Regions from separate parts of the Devosia chinhatensis genome, predicted to be linked through region 2. Evidence: riboswitches for the same ligand, from Rfam matches in the RefSeq annotation. Region 2 holds a riboswitch; the other holds the start of a gene.
What was found. Region 2 has a riboswitch for thiamine pyrophosphate ahead of VE26_RS10850 (ABC transporter substrate-binding protein). Riboswitches for the same ligand answer to the same signal wherever they lie in the genome.
Positions count from the first base shown of each region.

Region 1: it holds a riboswitch for thiamine pyrophosphate, as region 2 does, so the genes downstream of both, VE26_RS12025 (thiamine ABC transporter substrate-binding protein) here and VE26_RS10850 (ABC transporter substrate-binding protein) in region 2, are expected to answer to the same signal.

Region 1 is NZ_JZEY01000061.1:341,712-348,885, forward strand. Features, by position in the region: gene VE26_RS12010 (hypothetical protein) at 1-677, shown strand, start outside; gene VE26_RS12015 (ATP-binding cassette domain-containing protein) at 693-1,328, opposite strand; gene VE26_RS12020 (ABC transporter permease family protein) at 1,312-2,922, opposite strand; gene VE26_RS12025 (thiamine ABC transporter substrate-binding protein) at 2,987-4,000, opposite strand; TPP riboswitch at 4,063-4,161, opposite strand; gene VE26_RS12030 (thiamine diphosphokinase) at 4,189-4,911, shown strand; gene VE26_RS12035 (ABC transporter ATP-binding protein) at 4,942-6,744, opposite strand; gene rpmE (50S ribosomal protein L31) at 6,955-7,174, shown strand, end outside.
Region 2 is NZ_JZEY01000061.1:88,945-96,118, reverse strand. Features, by position in the region: gene VE26_RS10875 (carbohydrate ABC transporter permease) at 11-991, shown strand; gene VE26_RS10870 (carbohydrate ABC transporter permease) at 991-1,836, shown strand; gene VE26_RS10865 (ABC transporter ATP-binding protein) at 1,843-2,850, shown strand; gene VE26_RS10860 (ThuA domain-containing protein) at 3,018-3,806, shown strand; gene VE26_RS10855 (Gfo/Idh/MocA family protein) at 3,973-5,016, shown strand; gene VE26_RS10850 (ABC transporter substrate-binding protein) at 5,051-6,010, opposite strand; TPP riboswitch at 6,109-6,217, opposite strand; gene VE26_RS10845 (GlsB/YeaQ/YmgE family stress response membrane protein) at 6,335-6,586, shown strand; gene VE26_RS10840 (response regulator) at 6,626-6,994, shown strand; gene VE26_RS10835 (bifunctional metallophosphatase/5'-nucleotidase) at 7,054-7,174, opposite strand, start outside.

The DNA.
Region 1 (7,174 bases), 250 kb from region 2:
CACCTGAAGCGGTAACACCCAACGGGACCGAAACCGTGCTGCCGTCCATCGGCACCGGCGAGAACAAGACCGAGGAGCGCCTTTCGGGCGCCGACACCTCGATTGCGGCTGCCGACGATCCGGCTGCCAGCGTCGATCCGGTGAACCTTGCCGGAAACCAGTCGCTGCTGCTCGAAGCCTCCAATGACGGACAGAGCGGAGCGGTGCCGTTCTCGGGCACGGTGGACTGGACGGAAGGCGTGGACGATATCGGGCTGCCGACCCTTCAGGCACGCGCCTCCATCCCTGCCCGCAATCTCGACGTCACGCTGACGATCCGCAAGAACAGCGACCCGATCCTGCCGGCCAGCCATTTGATGGAAATTACCTTCGATGTGCCCGACACGTTCATGGGTGGCTCCATCGCCACCCTGGCGGGCGTGCTTCTCAAGAACGAGGAACTGGTGCCCGGAACCGCGCTTAGCGGCGCCGCTGCCCGCGTGGTGGGCAATTCATTCCTCTTCGCGCTCAGCGCATCGCCCAATGACGTCGCTACCAATTCCGATCTGCTGCGCAGCCGCCGCTGGATGGATCTGGCGGTAATCTATGGAACGGGCCGCAACGCGATCCTGACGCTCGAAAAGGATGAGGACGCCCAGGTTCTCTTCGACCGCGCGCTGGCCGCCTGGGCCGAATAGCAGGGCGCGCCTTTCTCAGGCGCGCTGTAGCCGTCCGGCTTCGAGCCTGTAATGGCTCGTCGCCAAGGCCGCGATATCGTCACCATGATGGCTGACCAGGATCGTATGCCAGCGCTGCTGCGCGGTGAGGTCGGCGACCAGATTGCGGATCGTGCCGCGGGTCTCGTCGTCCAGCGCAGAAAACGGTTCATCGAGCAAAAGCACGGCCCGGTCGCGCAGGAGCGTTCTGGCCAGCGCAACTCTCTGCTTCTGTCCGCCCGAAAGCATCGACGCCGGTTTGGCCTCGAAGCCGGCAAGGCCCACCTGTGCCAAGGCTTCGGCAACCTTTGCGCGGCGCTCCTGCCGAGGCAGGTCCCGGGCTAGCCCCAGTTCGGCATTGTCTGCTGCGCTTAGATGCTCGAAGAGATTGTCGGACTGCAAGAGAAGCGAGACAGGACGGCGCTCGGGCGGCAGGGGCAGGAGATTGACGTCATCGAGCGCCAATCGGCCGGCGCCAGGGGCAAGAAACCCCGCAAGCAGGTCGAGCAAGGTCGATTTGCCTGACCCGCTGGCCCCCGAGATTGCCGTCACCGTGCCGGGATGCGCGAGAAGCGAAAAGCTGTAGGGCGACGCGCCCGGATAGGCGAATTGGAGCTTATCGGCGACCAGCATGGGCAAGCCTTTCGATGAGACGCGGCAAAAGAACGAAGGCGGCGATGGTGCCGATCAGCAGCAGAGCGGCGATCGCCGCTGCATCGTTGTTGCGATAGGAGCCGAGCGCCCGGTACATCATCAGTGGCAGGGTCTGGAAATCCTGCGTTCCGAAAAGCGCGATCACGCCCAGGTCACCCAGCGAAAAGCAGAAGCTCAGCGCCAGCATCAAGCCGATATCCCGACCCAGCAGCGGATATTCTATGCGCGTGAACTGCATCCAGCCGGTCAGCCCCAATGAGCGGATCAGCTTGCCGCGCGTGCGCACGATGGCGTCGAGCGGCGGTCCGAGCGTTGCCATGGCGAAAGGCAGGGCCAGAAGACTATTGGCGCCGACGACCACGAAAGGCGCGGCCAGCCCCGTGGGCACGCCAAGGCCGCGCACCAAAAGAAAGAATCCCAGCGACAGCACCACTGCGGGAACGGCGAGATAGGCATAGGCCGGCATGCCGAGGCTTGTCCGTGCCAGGGGATGGCGGGCGGCGCTGCGGCCAAGAGCCAGGATCAGCGCCAGACCCAGCGTGAGGGCGGCAGACGCGGTGCCGATGAGGATGGACGTTGCCGTTGCGCGCCAGAAGGCCGGCTGGGCGATGATGCGGCCGAACCCTCCCACAATGCCGTCATAGAGCACTGACAAGAGCGGCAGCGCGAAAGCAAGCACCGAAACAATCAGCACCCCCCATTGGAGCAAGCGTGTAGTGGGGCCATCGCGCCAGCGCGGCTGCGCCGACCGCCCCAAGGCGGCAGGAACCGGAGAAAAGGCCGAAGCCAGCACGATGACCAAAGCGCAAACGCCGATCTGGGTAACCGCAAGCCGCACCGCGCCCGCCAGGTCAAAATCGAGGCGAACGGCGGAAAAGATGGCCACTTCCAACGTCTGGTTGGCCGGGCCGCCGCCCAGAAGCAGGACGATGGGAAAACTTGTGAAGGCGAGGAGGAAGATGACGGCACCCAGTCCTGGCAAAGACAAGGCCATGGCGGGCCAGTCGATGAGGCGGAACCGCTGCAGCGGGCCAAGCGCCAGGGACTGGCCGACCTTGAGCCGTGTGGCGGGAATGGAGTCGAGCCGGGCCAGCAGGATGCGGGCGGCAAAGGCGCCATCAAGGATCACATGGGCGAGGAGGATGCCCGATAGTCCATAGGCTGGACTGTCGAAGCCGATGCCGAACAGGGTCTGGCTGAGCTGGTTGATCCAGCCATTGCGACCCCAGATGGAGAGCAGCCCGAAGGCCACCACCATGCCGGGCGTGACGATGGCGGAGGCGAAAAGGCTGACCACGACGTCTCTTCCCGGAAACCGCAGCCGGTTGAGCGACCAGGCCAAGGCCATGCCCACCAGGAGCGACAGGATCGTGGTGAGGCCCGCCTGCAGCGAGGTCATGCGCAACAGATGGGCGATGTCGACCCGGGAATGACCGCTTGCATCCGTGGCAGCCGCAAGGATCGCCCAGAGCACGGCGGCGATCAGGGCGGCGATGGCGAACGAAAGGGCGGTCGCCATGGCGATGCGGATGGGGCGTTTGGGCAGTGTCAGCATGAGATTTGTCTCAGGCACCATAGAGCCTCCTCCCCTTGTCCAGAGGAGGAGGAGCTGCATCTTGGCCAGACGGCCCCAATCCCTATTGCACCGCCGCCAGCATCTCGTCGATCCAGGCCGCAGAATTGGCCGTGATGTCTTCTTCTGGGATGGTCAGCGTCTTTTCCGGCTGCGGCAAGCCGGCAAAGGACGGATCGAGCCTGTCGCCCAAGTCCACCACCGGGAACATCCAATTGGTGGTGGGAATGAATTGCTGCCCCTCGGGCGAGGCGAGATAGGCAAGGAAGTCGCGTGCCAGGTCCTGCTGGTCGGAGGATTTTAGGATACCCGCGACCTCGATCTGCGGGAAATGTCCCTCGCTGAACAGCGCCGCTTTTATCGAGTGATCGTCCTCGTCATGGATGTGATAGGCCGGCGACGTCGTATAGGAGAGCACCATGTCCGCCTCGCCTTCCAAGAAGAGATTATAGCTCTCGCTCCATTCGCGCGTAATGGTGAGAATCTTGGGCTTCAGCCCCGCCCAGATTTCCGGGGCCCGATCGCCATAGGCAGCCTTGACCCAGAGCAGCAGGCCCAGGCCAGGCGTAGCGGAGCGCGGGTCCTGGATGGCGATCTTGATCGTGTCGGGCAAGGCGATCAGCTCTTCGAAACTGGCCGGCGCCTCGGGCATGGTATCAATGTCGTGCATGAAGGCGAAGTGGGAATAGTCGAACGGCACGAATTGCGCATCCGTCCAGGCCTCGGGCAGGACAAGATTGTCCAGGCTCAGCCCATGATCGGCAAACAACCCAGTCGCCCTTGCTTCGCCCGCAATCGCAGTATCGAGCCCGAGCAGGATATCGGCTTCGGTCGTATCGCCTTCGAGTTGCACGCGACGCAGCGTACCGATCGAGCTGTCCGCACCCACAAAAGTGACCGTGCATGCGCAGGTCGCCTCGAAGCCCTGCTTGAGCGGCACGCCGGGGCCCCAGTCGGAGGCAAAACCGTCATAGGTGTAGATGGTAAGGTTCGGCTTGTCCTGCGCGAGCGCAATGCCGGACGTTCCGGCAAGAAGGACCGCAAGCGCGATGGAGGAGAACTTGACCATATGGGTCATCCCTTCATTCAATTGCGGCCATGGGTGAAGGGATGTGTCAATGGTGTGGACGCCCGAGAGCGACCTTGCCATCTCGAACTTCCTCCGCCAGCATGACCTGGTTCAGGTTCTATGGGTAACTCTCAGCTCCGGCAGTAACCGGAACACCCCAGCGAGACGATGCGGACCATATTAAGAGACTTCCCCCAGTGCAATCCCCCTTCCCCAAAGACATCAGCAAGCCGGTCCTGCTGACTTATGACCGCCCGCTCGCCATTGTGGGCGGCGGCAACGTCGAGCCGGCGCTGCTGCGCGATCTTGCGGCTCGCAATGTGGGCCTGGTCGCCGCAGACGGTGGGGCCGATGCCCTGGGCGCGGCTGGGCTCGTTCCGGACGCCATTCTGGGTGATCTCGATTCGCTTACGGACCGGGAGGGCTGGGCACTCCGAACCCGCGTCATCCATATCCCCGAGCAGATCACCACCGACTTCCAGAAAGCGCTCTATTCCACCAGCGCACCGGTGACACTGGCCCTGGGCATGACCGGCAAACGGCTCGACCATACCCTGGCTGCGCTAAGCGCCCTACACGAAGTAGCCGCAAGGCGTCGGGTGATCCTGATCGACGAGGTGGACGTGGCGCTGGCGGTTTCGGGGTCCTTCTCGTTCGAGGCAGCACCACGGGAACGCATCTCCGTCCACCCGCTGGTCCCCATCGTTTTCGAACGCACCGAGGGACTGTTCTACCCGATGATCAATCTGCTGCTCGACCCCGCCGGCCGACTCGGCACGTCCAATGAAGGCACAGGCGGAACGGTGGAAATCGTGCCACGGGACGCAACGCCCTGGCTGCTGATCCTGGGGCGGGAACGTCTCTGGGACCTGGTCGAACAGTTGTGCCCAGCCGCCGATGGTGGCGCCCAGGCTTTGTGATAAAGCCTCTGCCGGAGCACGGCTACGCCTTTAGGCGTCGCGGAACTGCAGCTTGGCAAGCTCGGCATACCGCCCGCCCTTGGCTACCAACTGGTCATGATTGCCCTGATCGATGATGCGACCGGCCTCGAGCACGAGGATGGTGTCGGCATCGCGGATCGTGGCCAGCCGATGCGCGATGACCAGCGTCGTACGGCCTTCCATGAGGTGTTCGAGCGCCACCTGCACCAGCCGTTCGCTTTGCGCGTCCAGCGCCGAGGTGGCTTCGTCCAGCAAAAGGATTGGCGCATTCTTAAGAATAGCCCGCGCGATGGCGAGGCGCTGCTTCTGCCCACCTGAAAGCATCACGCCGCGCTCGCCCACCACCGTGTCATATCCATTGGGCAGGTCGGAGACGAAGTCATCCACCAGAGCGGCCTTGGAAGCGGCAATGACATCGGCGCGACTGGCGCCCGGTTTGCCGAAGAGGATGTTCTCCTCGATCGTGCCGGCGAAAATAATCGGCTCCTGCTCGACATAAGCAAAACGCGAGCGCAGGTCATGCAGGGCAACCTGACGAATATCGATGCCATCGACGCGGATGGCGCCGTGGTCGATATCGTAGAAGCGCTGCAGCAAGGACAAGGCGGTGGACTTGCCCGACCCCGAGGGGCCGACAAGCGCTACGGTCTGTCCCTTTGCCACCGAGAAACTGATGTCGGACAGAACCGGCTCGTTGCCGTCATAGGCAAAGCGAACCTGATCGAATTCCACCGTGCCCAGTGGCGGCTGAGGCAATGCTACCGGCACTGCCGGATCCTTGATGGCCGGTTCGGTATCGAGAATTTCGGTGAGCCGTTCGGTGGAACCCGCAACCATCTGCAAGGTGCCCAGCACTTCGGAGACATTGGTGAGCGCGCCGGCAGCCATCAATGCATAGACGAGAAACTGCGCCAATTGCCCGGCGGAAACCGAGCCTTCGAAGACCGAGCGGGCGCCCCACCAGACCAGCCCGACCAGCGCCGCCGTGCCGAGGAATATGACCATCGCGACCATGACCGAGCGCGCGCCCAGTCGGCGCGTTTCCGCACGGAAACTGGCTTCGCTGCGCTCGTCGTAAAGTGCGGACTGCACCGCTTCCTGGGTAAAGGCCTTGACGGTTCGGTTCGCCCCCAGCATTTCCGTCGCCATGGCCGAAAGGTCGGCCAGAGCATCCTGGGTCTTGCGCGACATGCCGCGCAGCCGGCGGGAAAAGGCGATGACCGGCACGAGTACCGTGGGCAGCGCGATCACCACGGCGAGGGTCAGGACCGGGCTGGTGAGGATCATCATCACCAGCGCCCCGATGATGGTGACCATGGAGCGCAGGGCGAGCGAAAAGCTCGACCCGACCGCGCCGCGGATCACGGCGACGTCGCCGTTGAGCCGGCTGGTCAGCTCCCCGATGCGATTGGTGTCGAAATAGCGGGCATCCAGCGCCAGAAGATGACCGAACACGGCCTGACGCAGATCGGCCAGCACACGTTCTCCGATGACGGAGATGAAATAGAAGCGTGCACCACTGGCAATCGCCATGAGGGCCGCAATAGAGACGATGATCCAGCCGTAACGCCCGACATTGTCGAGGTTCTGCGCCACGAAACCCTCATCGATGGCGCCGCCCAAGGCCGCCGGAATGGCCAGCGAGGTAATCGCCGAGGTCAAAAGGAACAGGACTGTCAGCGACAGGCGCACCGGATAGGCGAGAATGAAGGGAACGAGTCTGCGAAGCGGCTGGAGGCGGCGCGGAGCGGCCTGCACTTCCGCCACGATCGCGTCGGGATCGGTTTCAGCCGAAACGGCCTGGTCTGTCATTGCTGGATCATGCCGTGTCGGTTGGAGGACGTACCGCGCGGGGCGATGTCCTCATATAGGCCCTGCCCCCCGCTCCCCGCAACCGTGCGAGATTGGGCAAAATTGCCACCCCCGCACCCTTGCGAAGCCGGTGCATCTCATGTAGGAAGCCGCCCAACACCAGATTTGCTCTCCGGGCGCTGCGGCGCCCGTTTGATTTGAGGCGACGCCATGAAGACCGATATTCACCCCGATTACCACGTCATCAATGTGGTCATGACCGACGGCACCACCTACCAGACCAAGTCGACCTGGGGCAAGGAAGGTGACACGCTGCAGCTCGACATCGACCCCAAGACTCATCCGGCCTGGACCGGCGGCACGGGTCAGCTGATGGATCGCGGCGGCCGCGTCTCGCGCTTCAAGGAGCGCTTCAAGGGCCTGGGCATCT
Region 2 (7,174 bases):
GGGGGAGCGCATGACAAGCGAAACGCTTGGCGCGCCGGTAGCGGTGGCAAAAGCGCAGCCGCGATCGGAATTGATGCAGCAGCGCGTGCGCGCGGCTCGGTTGTTCCTGCTGCCGATGATGATCGCCTTGGCGATCGTGGCAGGATGGCCGCTGGCCCGTTCGATCTACTTCTCCTTTACCGACGCGACGCTCAACGATCTCTACGGGGCCGAATGGATCGGCTTCGGCAATTACCTGCAGATCCGCGTGCTCGAAAGCGGTCGCACCATTTATCGCGGCGTGCTGGCAGACCCCAGCTGGTGGAACGCGGTCTGGAACACGGTGCGCTTCGCATTCTGGTCGGTGCTCTGGGAGACCATCCTGGGGATGATCGTTGCGCTGGTGCTCAACGCCGAGTTCAAGGGCCGCGGCATTGTCCGCGCGGCTATCCTGATCCCCTGGGCGATCCCAACCATTGTTTCGGCCCGCATGTGGAGCTGGATGCTGAACGATCAGTTCGGCATTCTCAACGACCTGGGCATGCGCCTGGGCCTGCTCGATCGCGCCGTGGCCTGGACTGCGACGCCCGATACGGCAATGTTCGCCGTTCTGGTGGTCGATATCTGGAAGACAACTCCGTTCATGGCGCTCTTGATCCTTGCCGGCCTGCAGATGATCCCAAAGGATATCTATGAAGCCGCCGATATCGACGGGGTGCATCCGGTAAAGCAGTTCTTCCGCATCACCCTGCCGCTGGTGCGGCCGGCGCTGATGGTGGCGATCATCTTCCGCGTGCTCGACGCGCTGCGCATCTTCGACCTCATCTATGTGCTGACGCCCAATTCGGCTGCGACCAAGACGATGTCGGTGATGAGCCAGGAGAACCTTTTCCAGTTCAACAAGTTCGCAGAGGGCTCCGCGCAATCAACGCTGCTCTTCCTTTTGATCGCGATTTTCACCATCCTCTATATCTGGCTGGGCAAGGTCAATTTTGATGGGGGAGACCGCTGATGACCGCCAGTTTCGATCTCTGGAAACTCACCAAGCGAGTGCTGTTCTACGCTCTGGTGGTGGTTATCGTCGTGGTGTCGGTGTTTCCGTTCTACTACGCGATCCTGACCAGCTTCAAAGCGGGCACGGACCTGTTCCGTATCAATTACTGGCCGACCTCGTTCAGCCTGGCCAATTATCAGTCGGTGTTTTCGCAGGGCGCATTCCCCCGCAATCTGCTGAATTCGGTGTTCGTGGCGACGGTCACGGTGTTGCTGGCACTGTTCCTGGCGGTGACGGCGTCGTTCGCTCTCAGCCGGGTGCGGTTCCGTGGCCGAAGCCTCTTGCTGATGACGATCCTGGCCGTCTCCATGTTCCCCCAGATCGCCGTTCTGGCAGGGCTCTTCGAGGTGATCCGGTTCCTGGGCATCTACAACACCCCCTGGGCGCTGATTTTCTCCTATACGATCTTCACGCTGCCCTTCACCGTCTGGGTCCTGACCACCTTCATGCGCGACCTCCCGGTGGAAATCGAAGAAGCCGCGATCGTCGATGGCGCTTCGCCCTGGGTCATCATCACCCGCGTGTTCATGCCACTGATGTGGCCGGCCTTGGTGACCACAGGCCTGCTGGCCTTCATCTCGGCCTGGAACGAGTTCCTGTTCGCGCTGACCTTTACGGTGTCGAACCAGACGCGCACCGTGCCAGTGGCCATCGCACTGCTCTCGGGCGGCTCGCAATATGAAATCCCCTGGGGCATCATCATGGCCGCTTCGGTGATCGTCACCGTGCCGCTCGTTGCCCTCGTCCTCATTTTCCAGCGCAAGATTGTGTCGGGCCTCACCGCCGGCGGCGTGAAAGGATAATCACAAATGGCTTCTATTGAGCTCCGCAACGTTCGAAAGTCCTTCGGTGCCGTCAACGTCATCAAGGGCGTCGACCTCGAAGTCAAAAAGGGCGAGTTCATGGTATTCGTCGGCCCCTCGGGCTGCGGAAAGTCCACGCTCCTGCGCCTGATCTCTGGCCTCGAGGACATCACATCGGGTGAGATGCTGTTCGATGGGCAAGTGGTCAATGCGCTGGCGCCATCCAAGCGCGGCATCGCCATGGTGTTCCAGTCCTATGCGCTTTACCCGCATATGACGGTCTACGAAAACATGGCCTTCGGCCTGACGCTCGAAAAGGGCAAGGGCAAGGAAGAGATCCGCCAGCGCGTCGAGCGCGCTGCCGACATGCTGCAGATCCGGCAATATCTCGACCGCCTGCCAAAGCAGCTATCAGGCGGCCAACGCCAGCGCGTGGCCATTGGCCGCGCCATCACCCGCGATCCCAAGGTGTTCCTCTTCGACGAGCCCTTGTCCAACCTCGACGCCGCATTGCGCGTGGCCACGCGTATCGAGATCGCCAAGCTGCACGAGGAAATGCATGACGTCACGATGATCTACGTGACGCACGATCAGGTGGAAGCCATGACGCTGGCCGACCGCATCTGCGTGCTGCGCGATGGCCTGGTCGAGCAGGTGGGTACGCCGATGGAGCTTTATGAAAGCCCCAATTCGGTGTTCGTGGCCGGCTTTATCGGTTCGCCCAAGATGAACTTCATTTCCGGCGACAAGGCATCCGCCTTCAACGCCGACACCGTGGGCATCCGTGGCGAACATCTCACGATCGTTCCGGATAACGGGGTGTGGAGTGGCACGGTGATCCATACGGAAAACCTGGGCGCCGATTCCTATGTGTACCTCGAAATGGGTACCGAAGAGCCGGTCGTAGTGCGTCTCGATGGCACATCGACCTACAAGAGCGGCGACGTCGTCCATATTTCCCCCATGGAAGACAAGGTCCATCGCTTCGACGCCGCGGGCAAACCCATTCGCTAGGCCCAATTTGCGACGGTCCATCGGATCGTCACTTTCTTGAACGAGGGTGCATTGATCGGGACGGGCGGGACCCTCTGTTGCAAGACAGGGAGTTCCGCCTTCTCAGGATTGACCCGGACGATTACTGCGGCTCCTCCCAACTGGCCGCAACACTAGGAGAAAAGACAATGCCGATCCGTACCCTGGTCTGGGGTGAAAACGTTCACGAGCAGAAGAACAAGGTCGTTGCCGAGAACTATCCCAACGGCATGCACAACCAGATTGCCTCGCTGCTGCAGCAGGACGCCAATCTTTCGGTCAAGACCACGACGCTGCAGGAGCCCGAGCACGGCCTGACCGACGCCGTTCTGGCCGAGACCGACGTGCTGCTCTGGTGGGGTCATGCCGCCCACGACAAGGTCGATGACGCCGTCGTCAAGCGCGTCATGGAACATGTCTGGCAGGGCATGGGGCTGATCGTCTTGCATTCGGGGCACCATTCCAAAGTGTTCAAGGGCCTGATGGGCTCGCCGGCCAATCTTCACTGGCGCGAGGCCGGTGAGCGCGAGCGTCTTTGGGTCGTCAATCCGGGCCACCCGATCGCCAAGGGCCTGCCGCCCTATTTCGAGCTCGAATACGAAGAGATGTACGGCGAGCCCTTCACCGTGCCAGAGCCGCTGGAAACCGTGTTCGTTTCCTGGTTCCAGGGTGGTGAAGTGTTCCGCAGCGGTCTGACCTATCGTCGCGGCGCCGGCAACATCTTCTATTTCCGTCCCGGCCACGAAACTTATCCGACCTATCACGACGCCAATGTCGGCACGGTGCTGCGCAATGCGGTGAACTGGGCCTATAACGGCGACCGTCACGCCCATCTGATGAAGGCTCCGAATACGCCGGTCGGCGAAGCGATCGAAAAGATCGAGGAACGCGGCGCCAAGCTCTCGGCCGCAGACCATGCCGGCGAAGTGAAGGCCTGAACCGGGCCCCGGGTGCATCCGGAACACAGGATGCACCCCTAGCAAATTCGTCCGGGCCGGCTTCGTTCGGTTGCGCCCGGATAACAGACATTCGTCTTCATTCGGCTCCAGCGCTGGCGGGGGCCGTTGCGAAATCAAGCGGGCTGGGTGCCCAGGGAATCAGACTATGCGGATCCTCATCCTAGGAACCGGCGGCATGGCCAATACGCATGCCAAGCATTTTGCAGCCATCGAAGGGGTAACCCTTGCCGGCGGGGTCGACGTCGAGCCCGCGCGGGTGGAGGCCTTCAATGCCATGCATGGCATCGAACGCGGCTTCGGCTCGCTGGATGCGGCGCTGGCCTGGGGCGAGTTCGACGCCGTCGCCAACGTGACCCCGGACAGCATCCATCACCCGACCACCATGGCGGCCCTGGCCGGCGGCAAGCACGTCTTCTGCGAGAAGCCGCTGGCGACCGACCATGCCAAGGCCATGGAAATGACCGAGACCGCCGAGCGGCTCGGCCTGGTCAACATGGTGAACCTGACCTACCGCAACGTCGCCCAATTGCAGAAGGCGCGCGACATCGTACAGTCCGGGCAGGTCGGTACGGTCAAGCATTTCGAGGCAAGCTATCTGCAGAGCTGGCTCGTGTCCAAGGCCTGGGGCGATTGGCGTACCGAGAGCCAGTGGCTGTGGCGACTGTCCAAGAAGCACGGCTCCAACGGCGTCCTGGGTGACATCGGGGTGCATATCCTCGACTTTGCCGCCTATGGCGCCGGCAGCGATTTCTCCAAGGTGTTCTGTCGCCTCGAAACTTTCGACAAGGCCCCTGGAAATGTCATCGGCGAATATGATCTCGATGCCAATGACAGCTTTGCCATGACCGCACAGCTCGAGAATGGCGCGCTGGGCGTCATCCATGCGACGCGTTGGGCGACCGGGCATTTCAACGAGCTGCGCCTGCGTGTCTATGGCGAAAAGGGCTCGGTGGAAGTGCAGCACCGCCATGACTGGTCCAAGCTCTTCACCTGCCTGGGTGACGATGTGGAAACCGGAACATGGACCGAGGTCGAGGTCGACCCGGTACCGACCAATTATCAGCGCTTCGTCGATGCCGTGCGCACTGGCAAGAACCTCGAGCCCAGCTTCCGCCACGCGACCAATATCCAGAAAGTGCTCGATCTGGGCACGCTGACGGACCGGGACCGGAGCGAACATTCGGTTTGAGAAAAGGGCGCCACGCGGCGCCCTTTTACATGGGTCAGTCCAGATATCTGTTGGTGTACCATTCCGAGATGTCCGGGCGTTGCGCCAGGGCGGCGCCATCGCGATCGACCAGGGCGCCTGCGTCGAAGAGGAAGTCGGCAAGCTGCTCCATGCGGCGGCCATCGAACTCTCCGATCGTGCCATCCTCGGCCATGAGGTAGTGCCCATCGACCATGAGCCTGCTGGAGGCAAGTACGAGTTCCGGGTCGAGCTCGGGTGCAGCGGCCATGAGAATTTCGGCGGCCTGGGCAGGGTTCTCGACGGCCAGACGATAGCCAGCGCGCGTGGCCTCGACGAAGGCTAAAGCTGTCTCCGGACGCTCGGCGAGGAAGGCGGCATCAGCTGCCAGCAGGATTGTATGCTGTTCGGGAACGCCATAATCGGCATAGCGGAAGGCACCGATATCCCGACCGGCCAAGTCGTTCTCGACACCTTGCCAGGTCAGGACTTCGAGGGTGAAGTCGATCTGGCCTGCGCGCAAGGCATCATAGAGAGAGCCGTCATAGGTGGCGATCTCGTAGTCCGGCACGCCGTTGTCGGCCATGATCATCGCATCCACCACTGCTTTTTCCCAAGTGGTGCCGAAGCCGCCATAGCGCTTGCCGACCAAATCGCGGGGGCGGTGAATGTCGTGGCCTTGATAGGCCAGCCGCCCGGTTTCGGTCTGGGTAACTGCATAAACGCCGACCGCGTCGAGCCCGGCGGCGCGCGCGGTGTAGAAATCGAGAATGCCGAAGGCGGCTACATCACCATGGGCCTGCCCGAAAACAAATGGTTCTATGGTGACCGAGAGGCCGGCGTCTTCGTAAAGGCCCAGCGCCTGAGCAATATAGAGGCCGACGAAATTGGTATTCGGGGTCCAGTCCAGCGTGACCGAAACCGGTTCGGCGGCTTGAAGCGGCGTGGTGAGCGCGCAGGCCAGGCTGGCGGCGCAAAGGCTGTGCTTGAAAGACATGCTCTATCCTGAAAATCGATGCAGTCGAAATCGATCCGGATAGAGTCGGGTCTCTCTTTCCTGTCGCAAGACAAGGCAAAGAGCAGGATTTGGCGATGCGCATCGTGCATTCCATCTCGCTCCGCTGGCATTATCCAGATCAGCTTGAAGGGTTCGCAGCCTGCGCCGCATCTCAGCTTCCGAGCGGAAGCACCCCTGTGGACGAGCAAAGCTTAAGCCAACCCGCGCTCATAAGGCAAGGCTGCATCCTTCGGACGTCGCAGATGCGGTGCAACCCGGTTGGGGCCTGCCGAATTATTTGGGCACCAAACAACGGAGCGTCACATGTCCATTCTCGGAGCCATCATCATCGGCTTTTTTGCCGGTCTTATCGCCAAGTGGGTCACACCTGGCGACAACAAGCCCAGCGGGTTCATCCTCACGACCGTTCTGGGGATCGTCGGCTCGGTAGTGGCGACCTGGCTCGGGCAGCAGATCGGCTGGTATGGGCCCGGAGACGGGGCCGGCTTCATCGCCTCGATTGTTGGTGCGGTGATCGTGCTGCTGATCTGGGGACAATTGGCGCGTCGCCGCTAAAGCTCTGCAACTTCTCAAATCCTTCCGCGTTTAGCAAAAATGAGCCCAGATCCTGTCAAACGTGCTTTTCTTGTCGTCGATGATGAACCCTTCGTCAGGATGGACCTTGCGGAGCTGGTGCGGGAATGCGGCCTGGAGGCCTATGAGGCCGGCAGCACGTCAGAAGCGCTCGCCGTGCTGGAACGGGCGGCAGAGAGCTTTTCAGGGCTCATCACCGATGTGAACATGCCGGGCTCGCGCAGCGGCTTCGTCCTGGCCAATCATGTGAGGGTCGTCTGGCCGCATATCCGCATCATCGTCGTTTCTGCAGGGCGCAAGCCGCTGACCGGTGAATTGCCAGCTGACACGGCCTTTATCGCCAAACCCTGGAACCAGGATGCGCTTTCGGCCGCCATCGGCGGCATCTGATGCAGAGCTGAACAGATGATAAAGAAAGGGCGCCTCGAGGGCGCCCTTCCTGTTTCAACCTATTCGACCACGGTGATGCGGCCGTCGGTATAGGGCGTATAGGTGCCGCCCTGCTTGGCGATATAGTCGGCAACGACCTGTTCCAGCGGCGGGCCGAAATCATAGGCATTGTCGCCTTCG